DNA from 4 places in the Streptomyces sp. NPDC040622 genome. Region 3 is predicted to be linked to each of the others. Evidence: riboswitches for the same ligand, from Rfam matches in the RefSeq annotation. Region 3 holds a riboswitch; each other region holds the start of a gene.
The links. A riboswitch is a leader RNA that binds a small molecule or an ion and turns the genes downstream of it on or off. The one in region 3 is predicted to bind cobalamin.
Positions count from the first base shown of each region.

Region 1: linked by a shared signal. The riboswitch ahead of ACZ592_RS24615 (CoA-acylating methylmalonate-semialdehyde dehydrogenase) and the one ahead of ACZ592_RS30505 (cobalamin biosynthesis protein) in region 3 are both predicted to bind cobalamin.
Region 2: linked by a shared signal. The riboswitch ahead of ACZ592_RS24800 (prenyltransferase/squalene oxidase repeat-containing protein) and the one ahead of ACZ592_RS30505 (cobalamin biosynthesis protein) in region 3 are both predicted to bind cobalamin.
Region 4: linked by a shared signal. The riboswitch ahead of ACZ592_RS26270 (ABC transporter substrate-binding protein) and the one ahead of ACZ592_RS30505 (cobalamin biosynthesis protein) in region 3 are both predicted to bind cobalamin.

Region 1 covers NZ_JBVIXD010000008.1:306,660-310,814, forward strand. Annotated here, with positions in the region: gene ACZ592_RS24610 (acyl-CoA dehydrogenase family protein) at 1-722, opposite strand, end outside; gene ACZ592_RS24615 (CoA-acylating methylmalonate-semialdehyde dehydrogenase) at 737-2,236, opposite strand; cobalamin riboswitch at 2,449-2,628, opposite strand; gene ACZ592_RS24620 (SCO0607 family lipoprotein) at 2,832-3,167, opposite strand; gene ACZ592_RS24625 (GntR family transcriptional regulator) at 3,328-3,999, opposite strand; gene ACZ592_RS24630 (VOC family protein) at 4,136-4,155, shown strand, end outside.
Region 2 covers NZ_JBVIXD010000008.1:348,249-352,403, reverse strand. Annotated here, with positions in the region: gene ACZ592_RS24800 (prenyltransferase/squalene oxidase repeat-containing protein) at 1-2,552, opposite strand, end outside; cobalamin riboswitch at 2,647-2,790, opposite strand; cobalamin riboswitch at 2,803-2,951, shown strand; gene ACZ592_RS24795 (prenyltransferase/squalene oxidase repeat-containing protein) at 3,080-4,155, shown strand, end outside.
Region 3 covers NZ_JBVIXD010000011.1:71,487-75,641, forward strand. Annotated here, with positions in the region: gene ACZ592_RS30495 (inorganic phosphate transporter) at 1-1,241, shown strand, start outside; gene ACZ592_RS30500 (hypothetical protein) at 1,254-1,478, shown strand; cobalamin riboswitch at 1,609-1,751, shown strand; gene ACZ592_RS30505 (cobalamin biosynthesis protein) at 1,860-2,813, shown strand; gene ACZ592_RS30510 (cobyric acid synthase) at 2,810-4,155, shown strand, end outside.
Region 4 covers NZ_JBVIXD010000009.1:145,779-149,933, reverse strand. Annotated here, with positions in the region: gene ACZ592_RS26275 (FecCD family ABC transporter permease) at 1-437, opposite strand, end outside; gene ACZ592_RS26270 (ABC transporter substrate-binding protein) at 530-1,501, opposite strand; cobalamin riboswitch at 1,546-1,704, opposite strand; gene ACZ592_RS26265 (M67 family metallopeptidase) at 1,708-2,130, opposite strand; gene ACZ592_RS26260 (amino acid permease) at 2,224-3,747, opposite strand; gene ACZ592_RS26255 (DUF2017 domain-containing protein) at 4,130-4,155, opposite strand, start outside.

The DNA.
Region 1 (4,155 bases), on a different contig from region 3:
CGACCGCCGTTGAGGCCGTTCATGGCGATGCGGAAGCCGTCGCCCTCGGCACCGAGCCTGCGGTCGGCGGGGACGCGCACGCCGTCGAGCAGGACCTGGCGGGTGGGCTGGGCGTTCCAGCCCATCTTGCGTTCGTCGGCGCCGAAGGAGAGACCGGGGTCGTCCCGTTCGACGACGAACGCGGAGATACCGCCGGGGCCTTCCTCGCCGGTGCGCGCCATCACGATGTACACGCGTGCGGCCCCAGCCCCCGAGATGAACTGCTTGACGCCGGTCAGGACGTACGCGTCACCGTCCCGTTCGGCGCGCGTCCGCAGGGCTGCGGCGTCCGATCCGGCGCCGGGTTCGGTGAGGCAGTAGCTGCCCAGCGACGCGGCGGTGCACAGGTCCGGCAGCCAGCGGGCGCGCTGCCCCTCGTCGCCGTACCGGTCGATCATCCAGGCGACCATGTTGTGGATGGAGAGGTATCCGGCGATGGAGGGGCAGCCGGTGGCCAGCGCCTCGAAGACGAGTGTGCCGTCGCTCCGGCAGAGCCCCGAACCGCCATGTTCCTCGCGTACGTAGACGCCACCGAGGCCCAGTTCGGCGGCCTTGCGCAGCACGTCCACGGGGAAGTGCTTGTCGCGGTCCCAGGCGACGGCGTGCGGTGCGAGGTGCTCGTCGGCGAAGTCGAGCGTGACCTCTGCCAGGGCGAGCTGGTCCTTGGTGAGGGTGGTGCCCATCGATGTCATCGCCGTCATCCCATCGTCGGGATGGTGAAGCTCGCGCCTTCCCTGATCCCCGAGGGCCAGCGCGAGGTGACGGTCTTGGTGCGGGTGTAGAAGCGGACGGCGTCGGGGCCGTGCTGGTTCAGGTCGCCGAATCCGGAGCGCTTCCAGCCGCCGAACGTGTGGTAGGCGACCGGGACGGGGATCGGCACGTTGACGCCGACCATGCCGGCGCCGACGCGCCGTGTGAAGTCACGTGCGGTGTCGCCGTCCCTGGTGAAGATCGCGACGCCGTTGCCGTAGGGGTGCTCGGTGGGCAGGCGCAGGGCCGCCTCGTAGTCCGCCGCGCGGGCCACGCACAGCACCGGGCCGAAGATCTCCTCGCGGTAGATCCGCATGCGCGGCGAGACGCGGTCGAAGAGGGTGGCTCCGGCGAAGAATCCGTTCTCGTGCCCGGGCAGGGTGAAGTCACGCCCGTCGACGACAAGTTCGGCCCCTTCGTTGACGCCGATGTCCACGTACCGGCGCACCCGGTCGAGCGCATCCCGGGTCACCAGGGGGCCGAAGTCCGCCTCGGGGTCGTCGGAACGGCCGATGCGCAGTCCGGCGACGCGCTTCTTGAGGCGGGCGACGAGCGCGTCCGCGGTCTCCTCGCCCACGGGAACGGCGACGGAGATGGCCATGCAGCGCTCCCCCGCCGAGCCGTACCCGGCGCCGATCAGGGCGTCCACGGCCTGGTCGAGGTCGGCGTCCGGCATGACGATCATGTGGTTCTTGGCGCCGCCGAAGCACTGGGCGCGCTTGCCGTGCGCGGCGGCGGTGGCGTAGATGTGCGCGGCGATCGGTGTGGAGCCGACGAAGCCGAGCGCCTGGACGCGCGAGTCCTCCAGGAGGGTGTCGACGCTCTCCTTGCCGCCGTTGACGACGTTCAGGACGCCGGGCGGCAGGCCCGCCTCCAGGAACAGTTCGGCGAGCCTCAGCGGCACCGAGGGGGCACGTTCGGAGGGCTTGAGGACGAAGGAGTTGCCGCAGGCCAGTGCGGGTGCCGCCTTCCACAGCGGGATCATCGCGGGGAAGTTGAAGGGAGTGATCCCGGCGGTGACGCCGAGCGGTACCCGCAGGGAGTGCACGTCGATGCCGGTGCCGGCGTTGTCGCTGAACTCGCCCTTCAGCAGGTGCGGGATTCCCGCGGCGAACTCCACGACCTCCAGACCTCGTTGCAGATCGCCGTGCGCGTCGGCGACGGTCTTGCCGTGCTCGCTGGACAGCTGCCGCGCCAGCGACTCCCGCTCGCCCTCGACGAGTTGGAGGAAGCGCAGCAGGACGCGGGCGCGCCGCTGCGGGTTCCACTCGCCCCAGGCCCGCTGGGCGGACGCGGCATCGGCGATCGCCACCTCCGTCTCCGCCCGCCCCGCGAGCGGCACATGTGCCTGTACGGAGCCGGAGTTGGGGTCGTACACGTCGGCGAAGAGCCCGGAGGCGCCGCGCACGTGCTTGCCGCCGATGAAATGTGTCAGTTCACGGACCATGAGAGCCTGCTCTCGTCAGGTGCGATCCGGGGATGGCACGGCAGGCCGACGACGCCACCGGGTGAGGGGCGCGGAAGGGTCCGCCGTGGGACGCGAAGGCCTAAGAGCCGCCGTGGAGTCGAGCGCAGGCAGGGGCCGTCGCTCGCTTCGCCGGATCACCTGGGTCGTGGGTACGGACCGGTGCCATGCGTGTCTGCTCCATCCTCGTGGACAACACGGAACACCCCGCGGCCGGTATCCTGACTCCCGGATCAGCGCGCGTTCTCCCGCCTTCCCGACGGGACTTGTCCGTCAGTGGCGTATCGCTCCGCGAGAACGCACTCCCCGGTCACAGTGGCGGGACCGCGCCGGATTCACACCGGCTTCCCTGCACCGCGGGCTCTGGTCACGAACATATAGTTGGACGTCCTAGTAAGTCCACCCCGACTTTCCGGCGCCCCCTCGGCAACGCCGCGGTGACTCGCACCGGCGAGTAGTCGTATCGCACAGGTCACGGGCACAGCGCTGCCGGCAGGCGCTCCTCGCGCACCGGGCACAGGCGTGGCGTCGGCCGATCGCAGGCAACCCGACGGCCGCACGCCTGCCGGTCACGCGGTCACTGGCCGTCCTTCAACTTGATGATCTTGCCGTTCTTGTCGAGCGTGTGGTCGTTCCAGTAGGTGTCCCACTTGTCGCCGACGTGCTCGGGCACCTTGCCCTCGGGGTAGCGGGCGTACCCCTTCGGCGGCTCCTGCCCGTCGGGCTGGCACGCGGACCCGCTGCCGCCGACGCGCAGGACCGGGTACTCACCGCCGCCGCAGGTCGCGTCCTGCACGGAACAGCTCGTCAGCACCGCGGCCGTCACGCCGGCCAGGGCCAGGCCCACGGCGGCCCGCGCCGGGCGGCTGCCGATCGCTCGCGAGGTCGGACGAACTCGGATGGTCCTACGCACAGCTGGCTCCCTCTCATCGACTGGTGAGACCAGCTTGCGCGGGCCGCCAGGATTGATCATGAGTACGGGTACTCAGGCGGCGGAGTCGCCCTACCTGTTTCCGCGGGCAGCCGAAAGGCGCGACCGCTCCGCAGGCGCCGCCCCGCACCCGGGGATCACCTCACTCGTGGCGCGCCCCGCCGTCCAGGACCACGTCGACGGCGTGGCGGCGGTGCGCGGCGAAGCGTTCGAGGGCGGTGCCGGTGTCCCGGGAGCGCAGCGCGTCGACGAGTTCCCGGTGTTCGTGCGGGACGCGGTCGAGGTAGCCCTGGGCGCTGCGGCCGATCCGGGTCAGCAGGAACAGATGGACCTGGCAGCGGATGCCCTCCCACGCCTCGACGAGGCGGCGGTGACCCCCGGCCGCGAAGACGGCGTCGTGGAACTCGATGTCGCGGCGCACCATGTCGTGCGCGTCGACGGCCCGGTCCATCGCCTCCGCCGTCTTGCCCAGGGAGGAGAGCTCCTCCTCCGAAGCGCGCGCGATCACCTCGCGCACGGCGAGGTCCTCCAACACGGCGCGCAGGCTGTCGAGTTCGGCCACGTCCTCGGGGGACAGCGTCGTCACCGTCGTGCCCCGGTGCCACGCACAGTGGACCAACCCCTCGCGTTCCAGCAACCGCAGGGCTTCGCGCACCGGACCGCGGCTCACGTCCATCGCGAAGGACAGCTCCACCTCGCGCAGCTGCGCGCCGGGAGCGTAGGCCCCGTTGAAGATGGCCTCGCGGATCCGGTCCGCGACCTCGTCGGCCAGGCCGCGGCGCCGCGCGGGCGCCACCCGCCCCTGCTCATCCATGTCTTGGCTCACTCGTCTCTTGCTCTCACCAGGGCCACCAATGTTAACGTGCGACCCAACTCCTAATGTCAACATTCAGACACCGGGTCAGGGCGACAGCACCCAGACCGCCCCCGACGGAAGGGCAGCGCCGGACATGAGCGTTCTCGACTCCCC
Region 2 (4,155 bases), on a different contig from region 3:
AGCGTGCCGAAGGAGGTGCCGACCGCCCCGCCGAGGCCCTGCGTGGAGGCGCGCACGTCGGAACCGCGCTGACCGCCCGCCGCGACGTTGAACCCGCCGTCCGTGTTCTGTTGCCCGGCGAGGAACCTGCGGGCCTTCTTGATCTCGGCACCGTACTTCGCCGCGTCCAGGGAGAGCCCCTGCACGGCGAGGGCCGCCGAGTTGACCGAGTTGCCCGAGGCGCCGGGGAACCCGCCGCCCCGGAGCTGCTTGGTGGCGATCCAGGCGAGCGCCTTGTCGACGGCTTTCTCCGACGCGGCGTCCTTCACCAGGTCGAGGGCCATGGCGGCCATCGCCGTGGAGTCCACCTCGGAGTCGCCGGTCGAGGGGATCAGGCTGGGCCAGGCCCCGGAGGAGTGCTGCAGGCTCCGCAGGTACGCGACGGGGGCGGCGGCCGACGTCTTCTCCCCGGCGCGGAGCTGGGCGATGACGCCGAGGGACTGCGAGAACACCGAAGGGGCGTACGTGTAGGCGCCCTTGGCCGGACAGCTGCGGTCCGGCGCCGGGCTCGGTCTCTCGCACACGGACGTGTCGAGTGCCTTGATCAGGTCCTGGCCCGCGAAGTCGCGCGCGTCCCGGCCGACGGCCTGGGCGAGCACCGCCACCTTGCCCAGTGAGCCACCTGCGGCATGCGAAGTGCCCACGCCCGTCCAGTCGTTGACGGTCCGGCCCGGCGTCGCGCCGTCCTTGCCCTTGCCGTCGAGGAAGTCGACGACACCGCGCAGCGCGTCGTTGTCACGGCCGGTGGCCGCGAGCGCGTAGGCGCCGTCGATGGTCAGGCCGTAGTCGGCGAAGCCGGTACCGGCGATGTTCTCGTAGTAGTGGCCCTGTTTGAGGCGGGAGCCCGCGGTGAGGTAGGCGGTGCCCTTCTTCAGGTCGGGGCCCTCACCGGGGGACCAGGGCGGGTTCGGTCCCGTGGGGTCACCCGGGTCGGTGGGACCGGTCGGGTCCGTGGGGTCGGTGGTCGGCGGCCGGGGCGGCTCCGGCGGTCGCGCGGTGAGGGAGGCCAGGCTGGTGCGCGCCCCGGCGAGGACGGCGCCCCAGGTCGGATAGAGCTCCGGATCCTGCGCGCCCTCGTCGAAGCCGAAGCCGCCGCCCTTCGTCTGCTGTCGCGACAGCCAGGAGACCGCGGCGTCCGCGCGGACCGTGTCGCCGAGCAGACGCAGGGCCTGGGCCGATCTGCCGGTGGCGCTGATGTCACCCGTGGTCACGCCCGGGTAGGCGCCGTACGCGCCGGTGGGCAGTTGGGCGTCCCGCAGGTTCTTGCGCGCCTTCGCCACGACATCGGAGTACCCGCCCGCCTGCTGGAGGGCGATGACCGCGTACGGGGTGGTGGCGGGGTCGCTGTAGGTGCAGGTCTGACCGTCGCGCAGCAGTGTGGGGCTGAAGCCGCCGTCCTTGCACTGGTGGGCGGCCACGCGGGCGACCGCGTCGGCGGGGATCTTCCGGCCCGCGCGGTGCAGCGCGAGCACGGCGAGGGCCTGGGTCTCCACGTCACCCACGGCGGGAAAATCCCCCTTGGCGACGCAGGCGTCCGTGCCGCCGCCGGCGCACACGCTCCTTCCCAGGTCGCCGACGAGGTCGTGGCCGCCAAAGGAGTGCGGGTCGCCCCCGTTGCTCTCGGCGAGGAGCGCGAGCAGGGCCGCGCCCGCCGGGTTCGGGTCCTTGCCGGGGCCCTGCGGGTAGGCGAACTCCTCGGTGCGCGCCGCGAGATAGGACGTCGTCCGGGTGAGCGCGGTACCGCGGCCACCGGAGGCGGCGAGCGCGAGGGCGGTGTGCGCCGTCTGGTAGAGGTCGGCGCCCGCTGTCCCCTCGTCGCGGATGTGGTCGCCCTCGGTGAGTCTGCTCCTGAGCCAGGCGTCCGCCGCGTCGAGGTCCACCTCGGCGCGCTCGACGTCGGGCGGGTTGTCGCCGGGGTCGCTCTGGCCGCCCGCCCTGACCTGGGCGGGCGTGAACGACGGACCGCCGCTCGTGCCGTCCGGGTCGGTCGCGCCGAACACCCACGCCTCCACTGAGCCGTTCTTCGGCTGCCGGCTCATGGCGCCGAGCGGGCTGTACGTCCAGTAGTCCTGGCCGCGCGGCGCGATCCAGTACGACCAGTAGGCGGACGCGGGCGGGGTGAGCTTGCACTCCTCCTCGTCCCGCGTCGGGTACTGCCTACCGGAGTCGAACTCCTGGTGTCCCAGGCGGCAGATGAAGGCGGGGCCGTCGTGCCGGGTCCCCGCAGTGCTGAATCCGGCCTCGTGCAGCAGGTCGTAGCCGGTGGTGGGGGTGGCGTCGCAGCCTCGGACGACGCCTCCTCCCCAGTCGCCGAAGTCCACCGCGACGACCGCGCCCTTGGTGGCGGTGCAGCTCTCGATCGGGTCGGCGGCCGCGGGGGTGGCGCCGTTGAGCAGGAGCGCGCCGCCGCCCACTGCCAGGGTGGCCGTACACAGCAATGAGACGTATCTCGCGCGCACGCCCCGGCCCCGTCTCCCGCCTCTGTGCCCCACCACTGCCCCCCTGGGCTTCATCCGTGGCGGTCCCGCACGTGATAGGCGGCCCGGGGGCCGAGGTTCCTCGTGGAGGAACCGTCCGTACCACGCCGTAGTCCGCGACGGCGTCAGTCACTTGTCCCTCAGTCCAGGTAATCCGGCTCGCCCGCCGCGCACTTGAGGTGCTCGGCGAACCTACGGTTGCGGGTCAGCGCCGGACTTCGACCGGCTTCCCCTGTTAACTGAGTTCAGATTCGGGCGAATTAGAGCACAGTTACGAATGAGGTGACAAGGGTGTGCGGGACCTGTGAGGTTCGAGTAACGTCCCGTGCTGCCGAGCGGGGGAATCTGGTGCGAATCCAGAGCTGACGCGCAGCGGTGTGGACCGGCCGGAGGGCCGGGACGAGCCCGAATGCCCGACCGGCCCTGCAATCCAAGGACGTCGCACCTCGCGCTCGGGCGACGGCCACGTGTCGTCCGGCCAGGTCCGCGTGCGTTCTCGTACGTGCGTCCGGCGGGAGGGAGACGTGCGGCCGGCGCCCCCTTCCCCCGGGAGTAACCCCGCCATGACCTCCGCCCACGTCGTTGCCCGCCGTATGCTGCCGGCCGTCCCCGTGGCCCTCACCGTGCTCGTCCTGGCCGCGTCGCCCGCCGCGGCGACCACCACGCCCGGCCAGACAGCCACGTCCAAGACGAATGGCGTGACGTACCTCAGATCCCTCCAGGGCGCCGACGGCTCCTACGCGGGCACGGGTCTGTCCAACGAGTGGGCGTTCTCAGCCCTCGCCGCGGCGGGCACGGCGGCCGTCGACGTCGCACCGGGCGGCGACACCACGAAGAACGCCCGCACCGTGTACCGCGCCCACCTGGCCGCCGATGGCTGGCCCGGCACGTCGCCGGTGGTCACCGACTACGAGCGCGGCATCATCAACGCCTACGCGGCGGGCATCGACCCGGCCCGGGTCTCCGCGAGCCGCAACCTGATCGCCGACACCTACGCGTACTGGCAGAACTCCGCGCCCGGCTACTGGGGTTCGCCCAGCAACTTCAACGGAACGGTGTTCGCGCTCCTCTCGCTCGCGGGTGCCAAGACGCCGTCCGGCGCCCAGCGCGTGCCCCAGGCTCTGCTCGACCGGTCCGTCAGCACCGTCCGCGCGAACCAGCACGACGACGGGGGCTGGAACTTCAGCAAGGCCGAGGGCGACCCCGACGCGCTCGCGGCACCCGGCGACATCGACATGACCGGCGCCGCCATGGCCTCCCTGTGCGTCTCCGGGGTACCGGCCACCGACCCTGCCGTCACCAAGGCGAAGAGCTTCCTCAAGTCGAAGCTGATCAACAACTCCGGGGCCTTCGACGCGATGTTCGGCGCCAACACCGACTCCAACGGCTGGGCCGTCGCCGGGCTGAACGCCTGCGGCATCAACCCGCAGACCGGTGACTTCCTCACCCGGGCGGGCAAGACCCCCGTCGACTTCCTGATCGCCCAGCAGTTCAAGCCCGGCGGCGGCTTCAAGTACCTGCCCACCGACACCACTCCGTCCGCCTACGCCTCCATCGACGGCCTGCGCGCCGTCGCGGGAGGCGGCTTCGCGCCCGCGCCCCCGACCCCCGTCACCGCAGGCGCTCCGCGCTGGACGGC
Region 3 (4,155 bases):
TCCACGACACTGCCAACGCGATGGCGACGACCATCTCGACCGGCGCCCTGAAGCCCAAGACGGCGGTGGCCATGTCCGCCGTGCTCAACCTCGTCGGCGCCTTCCTCTCCGTAGAGGTCGCCAAGACGATCTCCGGCGGCATCGTCAACGAGGACGGCCTCAAGACAGAGGTCATATTCGCCGCGCTCGTCGGCGCGATTCTCTGGAATCTCCTGACCTGGCTGGTGGGCCTGCCCTCCAGCTCCTCCCACGCGCTCTTCGGCGGCCTCATCGGTGCCGCCGTCATGTCGATGGGCTGGTCGTCGATCAACGGCGGCACCGTCGTCACCAAGATCCTGATCCCGGCCCTCGCCGCGCCCCTGGTGGCCGGTCTCGCCGCGATGGTGGCCACGCGCCTGACGTACCGCATCGGCCGCGACACCGACACCAAGGCCACCGCGAAGGGCTACCGCGCAGGGCAGATCGCCTCCGCGGGCCTGGTCTCGCTGGCCCACGGCACCAACGACGCGCAGAAGACCATGGGCATCATCACCCTCGCCCTGGTCACCGGCGGTGTCCTGAACCCCGGCGCGAACCCCCCGATGTGGGTCATCGTCTCGGCCGGTGTGGCCATCGCGCTCGGCACCTACCTGGGTGGCTGGCGCATCATCCGCACCATGGGCAAGGGCCTCACCGACCTCCAGCCGCAGCAGGGCTTCGCCGCCCAGACCAGCGCCGCGACGGTCATCCTGGCCTCCTCGCACCTGGGCTTCTCGCTCTCCACCACCCAGTCCTGCTCCGGCGCCGTGATGGGCGCGGGCCTCGGCCGCAAGGGCGGCGTGGTCCGCTGGTCGACCGCGACCCGGATGTTCGTCGCCTGGGGCCTGACCCTGCCGGCCGCCGGTCTGGTCGGCGCGGGCGCCGAGTTCCTCACCAAGCAGGGTCCCTGGGGCATCGCGGCCACCGCCGTGCTCCTGGTCGCGGGCTCCACCGTGATCTACGTGCTCTCGCGGCGCGACGCCATCGACCACACCAACGTCACCGACGACGAGATCCGTCCCGGTGCCGTCCCCGCGGCGCCCGCCGAGCCCGCGGGCGTCGTGACCACCGCGATCGCCGCCGTCTCCCCGCCCCCGGTGGGCATGATGGCCGCCTCGCCCGTCCCGCCGGTCCCCGACGGGTCCGTCAAGGCCACCGTCTCGGCCCCGACCACGACCACCACCGGCGCCATGGCGGACCCCGCCCGGCCCGCGACGGTGTAAGGACAGATCAGCATGAGCATCGACTGGGCAGCTCTCGGCTCCGTCTTCGGAGTCAGCCTCGCGGTCACGGTGGCCCTGGTGGGCCTCTTCACCCTCGGCGTCGTCGGCCTCTCCAAGCAGGAGACGGCGGCCGCGTCCCACGGCGGTTCCGCCGCCATGGCGCGCACCGGCGCGTACGCCTGCTTCGCGCTGTGCGCGGCGGCGGTGGCGTACGGGATCTATCTGATCGTCGCCTGACACCGGCTTGTCCCGGGTGGGGCGCGGAGCGTGCGAACGCTCCGCGCCCCATCGTTGTGTGCGGGTGCCCACGGGCCCGTGTGTGGGGCCCAACACACTCTCCCGCCGCAGGTCAACGGCGAGTTGACGGGCGTTCGCGGGCCGTGGTGGACTGCCGGGGCCAACTACGGCGGCAGCAGAGGAAGCCGGTGCGAATCCGGCGCGGTCCCGCCACTGTCACCGGGGAGAACCTCCCCGTGAGCCAGGAACTCTCGCCACCGCATCACGTCGAACCAGGGCGCGGACACCCTGAGTGAGGACATATCGCCATGCGCGGCCGCCCGGTGCCGGTTCCCTTTCTGAGTACGCGTTCCCTCCTCAGCGAAGCGACGGGCTGAGAGCGTGCGTGCCGACCGCGTCTTCGCGTACGGCGCCGCCGCCGGCCTCCTCGGCGACCTGCTGCTCGGCGACCCCCGCCGCGGCCATCCGGTCGCCGCCTTCGGGCGCGCGGCGGGCGCCGTCGAACGAGCCCTGTGGCGCGACCACCGCGGGTGGGGCGCGCTGCACACCGCGGTGTGCGCCGGGGGCGCGGCGGGTGCCGCCGCCCTCGCCTCCCGCCTCGTACACCGCTCGCCCGCCGGCTCCGTGGCGCTGACCGCCGCCGCGACCTGGGCGGTGGTCGGCGGCACCTCGCTGGGGCGCGAGGCGCGGGCGATCGGCGGGGCGCTGGCGGCCGGGGACGTCGAGGTCGCGCGGGAGCGCCTGCCGCATCTGTGCGGGCGGGACCCGCAGGCACTGGACGCCGACGGCATCGCGCGGGCCGTCGTGGAGTCCGTCGCCGAGAACACGTCCGACGCGGTCGTCGGAGCGCTCGTGTGGGGCGCGCTGGGCGGGGTGCCCGGCCTCGTCGCCTTCCGTGCCGTGAACACGCTGGACGCGATGGTGGGGCACAAGTCGCCCCGGTACCGGCGCTACGGGTGGGCCTCGGCCCGGCTCGACGACGTGTTCGGGTGGCCGGGGGCGCGGCTCACCGCGGGGCTCGCGGCGCTGGCCGGGGACTCCCCCGCCGGGGCGGTGCGGGCCTGGCGCGCGGACGCCGCGAAGCACCCGAGCCCGAACGCCGGGCCCGTCGAGGCGGCCTTCGCGGGCGCGTTGGGCGTACGGCTCGGGGGGACCCTCTCGTACGGGGGCCGGGTGGAGCGCCGGCCCGTTCTGAACGCGACGGGGCGGGATGTCGGGGTGGCGGACGTCGAGCGGGCCGTGAAGCTGTCGCGGCGGGTGAGCTGGCTGGCGCTCGGCGTCGCGGTGGCCGCCCGCACGGCACTGCGGTCGAGGCGGTCAGGGAGAGACTCATGAGTGGTGGACTGCTCGTCGCGGGGACCACCTCCGACGCCGGCAAGAGCGTCGTCACCGCCGGCATCTGCCGGTGGCTGGCCCGCAAGGGAGTGTCGGTCGCGCCGTTCAAGGCGCAGAACATGTCCCTGAACTCCTTCGTCACGCGCGAGGGCGCGGAGATCGGGCGGGCCCAGGCCATGCAGGCGCAGGCCGCCCGCGTCGAGCCGAGCGCGCTGATGAACCCCGTGCTGCTCAAGCCCGGCGGCGACCGCTCCAGCCAGGTCGTGCTGATGGGCAAGCCGGTGGGCGAGATGAGCGCACGAGGGTTCTTCGGGGGGTCCGGGGGATCCGGGGGGCCGTCCCCCGGGGAGAGGCTGCACGGGGGGCGGCAGGCGGCGTTGCTCGACACCGTCGTGGGGTGCCTGGAAGAGCTCCGGTCCCGCTACGACGCCGTGATCTGCGAGGGCGCGGGCAGCCCCGCCGAGATCAACCTGCGCCGCACCGACATCGTCAACATGGGCATCGCGCGCGCCGCCCGCTTCCCCGTCCTGGTGGTCGGGGACATCGACCGGGGCGGGGTGTTCGCCTCGTTCTTCGGGACGACGGCGCTGCTGAGCGAGGCCGACCAGGAACTCGTCGCCGGGTATCTGGTGAACAAGTTCCGCGGCGACGTCTCGCTGCTCGAACCAGGGCTCGACATGCTGCTCGGGCTCACCGGGCGGCGCACGTACGGCGTGCTGCCGTTCCAGCACGGGCTCGGCATCGACGAGGAGGACGGCCTGCGGGTCTCCCTGCGCGGTGCCGTGCGGGAGTCCGTGGTGGCCCCGCCGGTCGGCGCGGACGTGCTGCGGGTCGCCGTCTGTGCCCTACCGCTGATGTCCAACTTCACGGACGTGGACGCGCTGGCCGCCGAGCCGGGCGTCGTCGTGCGGTTCGTGGACCGGGCCGAGGAACTCGTCGACGCCGACCTCGTGGTGGTGCCGGGGACCCGCGGGACCGTACGGGCCCTGGCGTGGCTGCGTGAGCGCGGGCTCGCCGACGCCCTGGCGCGGCGCGCCGCGCAGGGGCGGCCCGTGCTCGGGATCTGCGGCGGCTTCCAGGTGCTCGGCGAGCACATCGAGGACGACGTCGAGTCACGGGCCGGATCCGTGGACGGGCTCGGACTGCTGCCGGTGCGGGTGCGGTTCGCCCGCGAGAAGACCCTCGCCCGACCGGTGGGCGAGGCCCTCGGCGAGCCGGTCGAGGGGTACGAGATCCATCACGGCGTGGCCGAGGTGACGGGCGGCGAGCCCTTCCTGGACGGCTGCCGGGTCGGCGAGGTGTGGGGCACGCACTGGCACGGGTCGCTGGAGAGCGACGCGTT
Region 4 (4,155 bases), on a different contig from region 3:
GCGAAGCTGCCGCCACCTCCCCTGGCGAGGGCGTAGACGAGGACCAGGGAGACCAGGGCGCCCGCGAAGGAGGCGGCCGGGATCGTGACGGCGCTCGACAGGGCCGCGCCGAGACCGAAGACGCCGCCGAGCACGATCGCGCAGACCGCGCCGACGGAGGCGCCCGAGGAGACGCCGAGCAGGAACGGGTCGGCGAGGGGGTTGCGGACCAGCGCCTGCAGGACGGTGCCGATGACGGCGAGTCCGGCGCCGACGGTGGCTCCGAGGATGACCCTCGGGAGCCGCACGTCCAGGACGATGGTGCGGAACGGGGAGGGCTCCGCTCTCCCCGACAGGATCTGGAGGACGTCTCCCGGCGGGATGCGGACGGAGCCGAGCGCGAGGCCGGCGACGATCGCTCCCGCGAGGGCGACCGTGAGGACCGTCAGGACGGTCAGCGTGCGTCCCCGTGCGCCCGGTCGATCGCCCTTCGGGCCCGTCCTCGGTCGCCGGACGGGCCTGACACCTCCGCCCCCGGACTCGACAGCCCTCACAGCTGCGCCGCCAGCTTCCTCACCGCCTCCGGTGCTCGTACGCCGGTGACCACGTCCGAAAGACGCAGGACCGCGAAGCTCTTGTTCTTGACGGCGGGGACGTCCTGGAGGGCCGGGTCGTCCAGGAGGCGCTTCTTCTTCTGGTCGACCGTGGTGGCGCCGTAGTCGAGGATCAGGATGGTCTCGGGCTTGCGTTCGACGACCTTCTCCCAGGACGCGTCGCTGAAGGACTTGTCCACGTCGCCGAAGACGTTGCGGCCGCCCGCCCGCTCGATGATGTCGTTGCCGATGCCCCGGCCGCCCGCCGTGAACGCGGTCTTGTCGCCGCTGTCGTAGACGAAGACGGACGGCCGCTTCTTGCCCCGGGACTTCTCGGCGGTGGCGGCCAGTTCGCGCCGGGCGCCCTTCACCCACGCAGCGGCGCGGTCCCGCACCCCGAAGGTGGCGCCGACCTCGCGGACCTCGCGGTAGACGTCGTCCATGGAGACGGGGCGCTCGGCGCAGCCCTCGACGTTGAGGCGGCTCTCGATGCCGGACTTGGCGAGCGCCGAGCGGCTGCGGCCGTCACCGGCGAGGAAGGCACTCGCGTAGCCGCCGTACACGAAGTCGGGGTTGGCGGAGAGCAGCTTCTCGTAGGAGGGGTACTCCTCGGCGATCACGGGGAGGGACTTGTACGCCTTCTCGTACCGCGGAAGCACCTGGTCGTCGAGGTAGGCGGTCCCTGCGATGCGGTCCTTGAGGCCGAGCTCCAGCATCACTTCGGTGGCGTGCTGGTTCATGGTGACGGCGCGCTTCGGGGGTGCGTCGTACGTCGTCCGGACACCGCAGTTGGTGACGGTGTACGGGAATCCGGCGGCCTGGGCCGCGGACCCGGTGCCGGCGTCGGAGTCCGAGGAGGAGCACGCGGCGAGCGGGACGAGCAGGGCGGTCGCGGCGAGCGCGCGTATGCCGGTGTGGCGGCGGGACATGGCTGAGCTGCCTCCTCCAGGGGATTTCCGCGTCCCCTGCGTTGCGTGGAGGAAGGCGGCAGGTCAGTTCCTGACTCCCCCGCCCCGGATCGGGGTCTCCCCTGCCCGAGCGGAGTCGGGAGCTCGGGGAAGGGCGGGGTCACAGTGGCGGGACCGTGCCGGGTTCGCACCGGCTTCCTGGCTCCCGCCGCCTTCTGGGTCGTGGCTCAGTATGCCTGGACGACCTGCACGTCTTCCTCCGTGACCGTCCCGTCCACGATCCGGTACGAGCGGAACTGGAAGGGGCCCGCGTCGTCGGTGTCCGCCGTGGAGACCAGGACGTAGTGCGCGCCGGGCTCGTTGGCGTACGTGATGTCGGTGCGCGAGGGGTAGGCCTCGGTCGCCGTGTGCGAGTGGTAGACGATCACCGGCTCCTCGTCGCGGTCGTCCATCTCGCGGTAGAGCTTGAGCAGGTCACCCGAGTCGAACTCGTAGAACGTGGGCGAACGCGCGGCGTTCAGCATCGGGATGAACCGCTCGGGGCGGCCGGTGCCCTCGGGGCCCGCGACCACGCCGCAGGCCTCGTCGGGGTGGTCCTGGCGCGCGTGCGCGACGATCTGGTCGTGGAGGGCCTGGGTGATGGTCAGCATGGCAGCCAGGATAAGCAGAGGGGCCCGCGCGTACCGAAGTGTGGTACGCGCGGGCCCGCATGCTGGACGGGGCGGCTCCGGGGAGCGCCGTCGTCAGTCCTTGTCGATGCTGTCAGCGCTGTCGGTGCTGTCGGTGCCGTCGGCGCTGCCGGTGCTGCCGGCGCTCACCTTGCGCTTGCTGAAGGCCGCGGCCTGCGGGTTGCGGCTCTTGAGGACCAGGTAGGAGACCGTGAGGATCGCGGCCCAGACCGGGGCGGCGTACAGCGAGATCCGCGCGTCCTTGTCGACGCCCATCATCACGATGACCATGCCGATGAAGGCGAGCGCGAACCAGCTGGTGTACGGGGCGCCCGGGGCGCGGAAGGTGGACTGGGGCAGCTCGCCCCGGTCGGCCTTGCGGCGGTAGCGGATCTGGCAGCACAGGATCATGATCCAGGCCCACATGCCGGAGATGGTCGCGAAGGAGACGACGTAGTTGAACGCCTCGCCGGGCCACTGGTAGTTGATCCAGACGCCGACCAGCATGAACGCGGCGGAGACCGTGGTGCCGATCAGCGGCAGGCCGTTCTTCGTGAGCTTGGTGAAGAGCTTCGGGCCCTGGCCGTTCATCGCGAGGTCGCGCAGCATGCGGCCGGTGGAGTACATGCCGGAGTTGCAGGAGGAGAGCGCGGCGGTCAGGACGACGAAGTTGACGATCGCGGCGCCGACGCCGAGGCCCATCTTGTCGAAGGCGGCGACGAACGGCGAGACGCCCGGCACGAACTCCGTCCACGGGACGACCGAGAGGATCATGATGAGCGCGCCGACGTAGAAGACGGCGATGCGCCACGGCACGGTGTTGATGGCCTTGGGCAGGACGGTCTTCGGGTCCTTGGACTCGCCCGCGGTGACGCCGACGAGCTCGACGGCGAGGAAGGCGAACATCACGATCTGCAGGGTCATCAGCGTGGAGCCGATGCCGTTCGGGAAGAAGCCGCCCTGGTCCCACAGGTGGGTGACGGACGCGGTGTCGCCGGCGTCGGAGAAGCCGACGGTGAGGATGCCGACGCAGATCAGGATCATGCCGATGATGGCGGTGACCTTGACCATCGAGAACCAGAACTCCAGCTCGCCGAAGAGCTTCACGGAGATGAGGTTCGCGCCGTACAGGATGACGGTGAAGACCAGCGCGTAGGCCCATTGCGGGAATGAGTCGTGTGTCCAGTACTGCATGTACTGGGCGGCCGCGGTGACTTCGGTGATGCCGGTGACGACCCAGAAGAGCCAGTACGTCCAGCCGGTGACGAATCCGAAGAACGGGCCCATGAACTCGCGTGCGTACTCCGAGAAGGAGCCGGACACGGGGCGGTACATGAGGAGCTCGCCGAGGGCCCGCATGATGAAGAAGATGACGAGGCCCGCGATGGCGTACGCCAGGATGAGGCTCGGTCCGGCCTTGTGGATGGCCTTGCCCGCGCCGAGGAACAGGCCGGTGCCGATGGCACCGCCGATCGCGATCATCTGGATCTGCCGGGCTCCGAGCCCGCGCTGGTACCCCTCGCCCTCGCCGGACGAGTCCTGCACGACCCCATTGCCGCCGTGGTCGTCGTGGTGCTCTTCGACCTGCACTGAGGTCATGGTGACGCCTTTCTCCATGCTGATCCGCGCCCGCACATCTGCGTTGTGGCTGCGGATCAGGTCCTGATCCCCCCGGATATGGATGGAGTGCTACCGACGGTCTGCCGGCCCGAGCGCCCCCGGCGACATGGGTGGCGTCGCCGAGCGGTCGTGAAGATTTATCACGGCGGCAACAGTGAGGGAATGAGCCACCTGTGGCGCAGGCCACAGGTAGAAGCGGACAAAGCGCCCTTGACATCGCAAAGGCGGTCATTGAAGTGACGCGATCGTTATCCGGATTTGAGGATCCGCTGAGCGAACAGGCCTCGGAGAGGGCAGAACCTGTGCACTACAACAAAAATCGCTGCCCCCTGCACCGAATTCGGCCCCGATCGGTCCGGATTCAGCCCAGCAACGTCCCCACCAGCG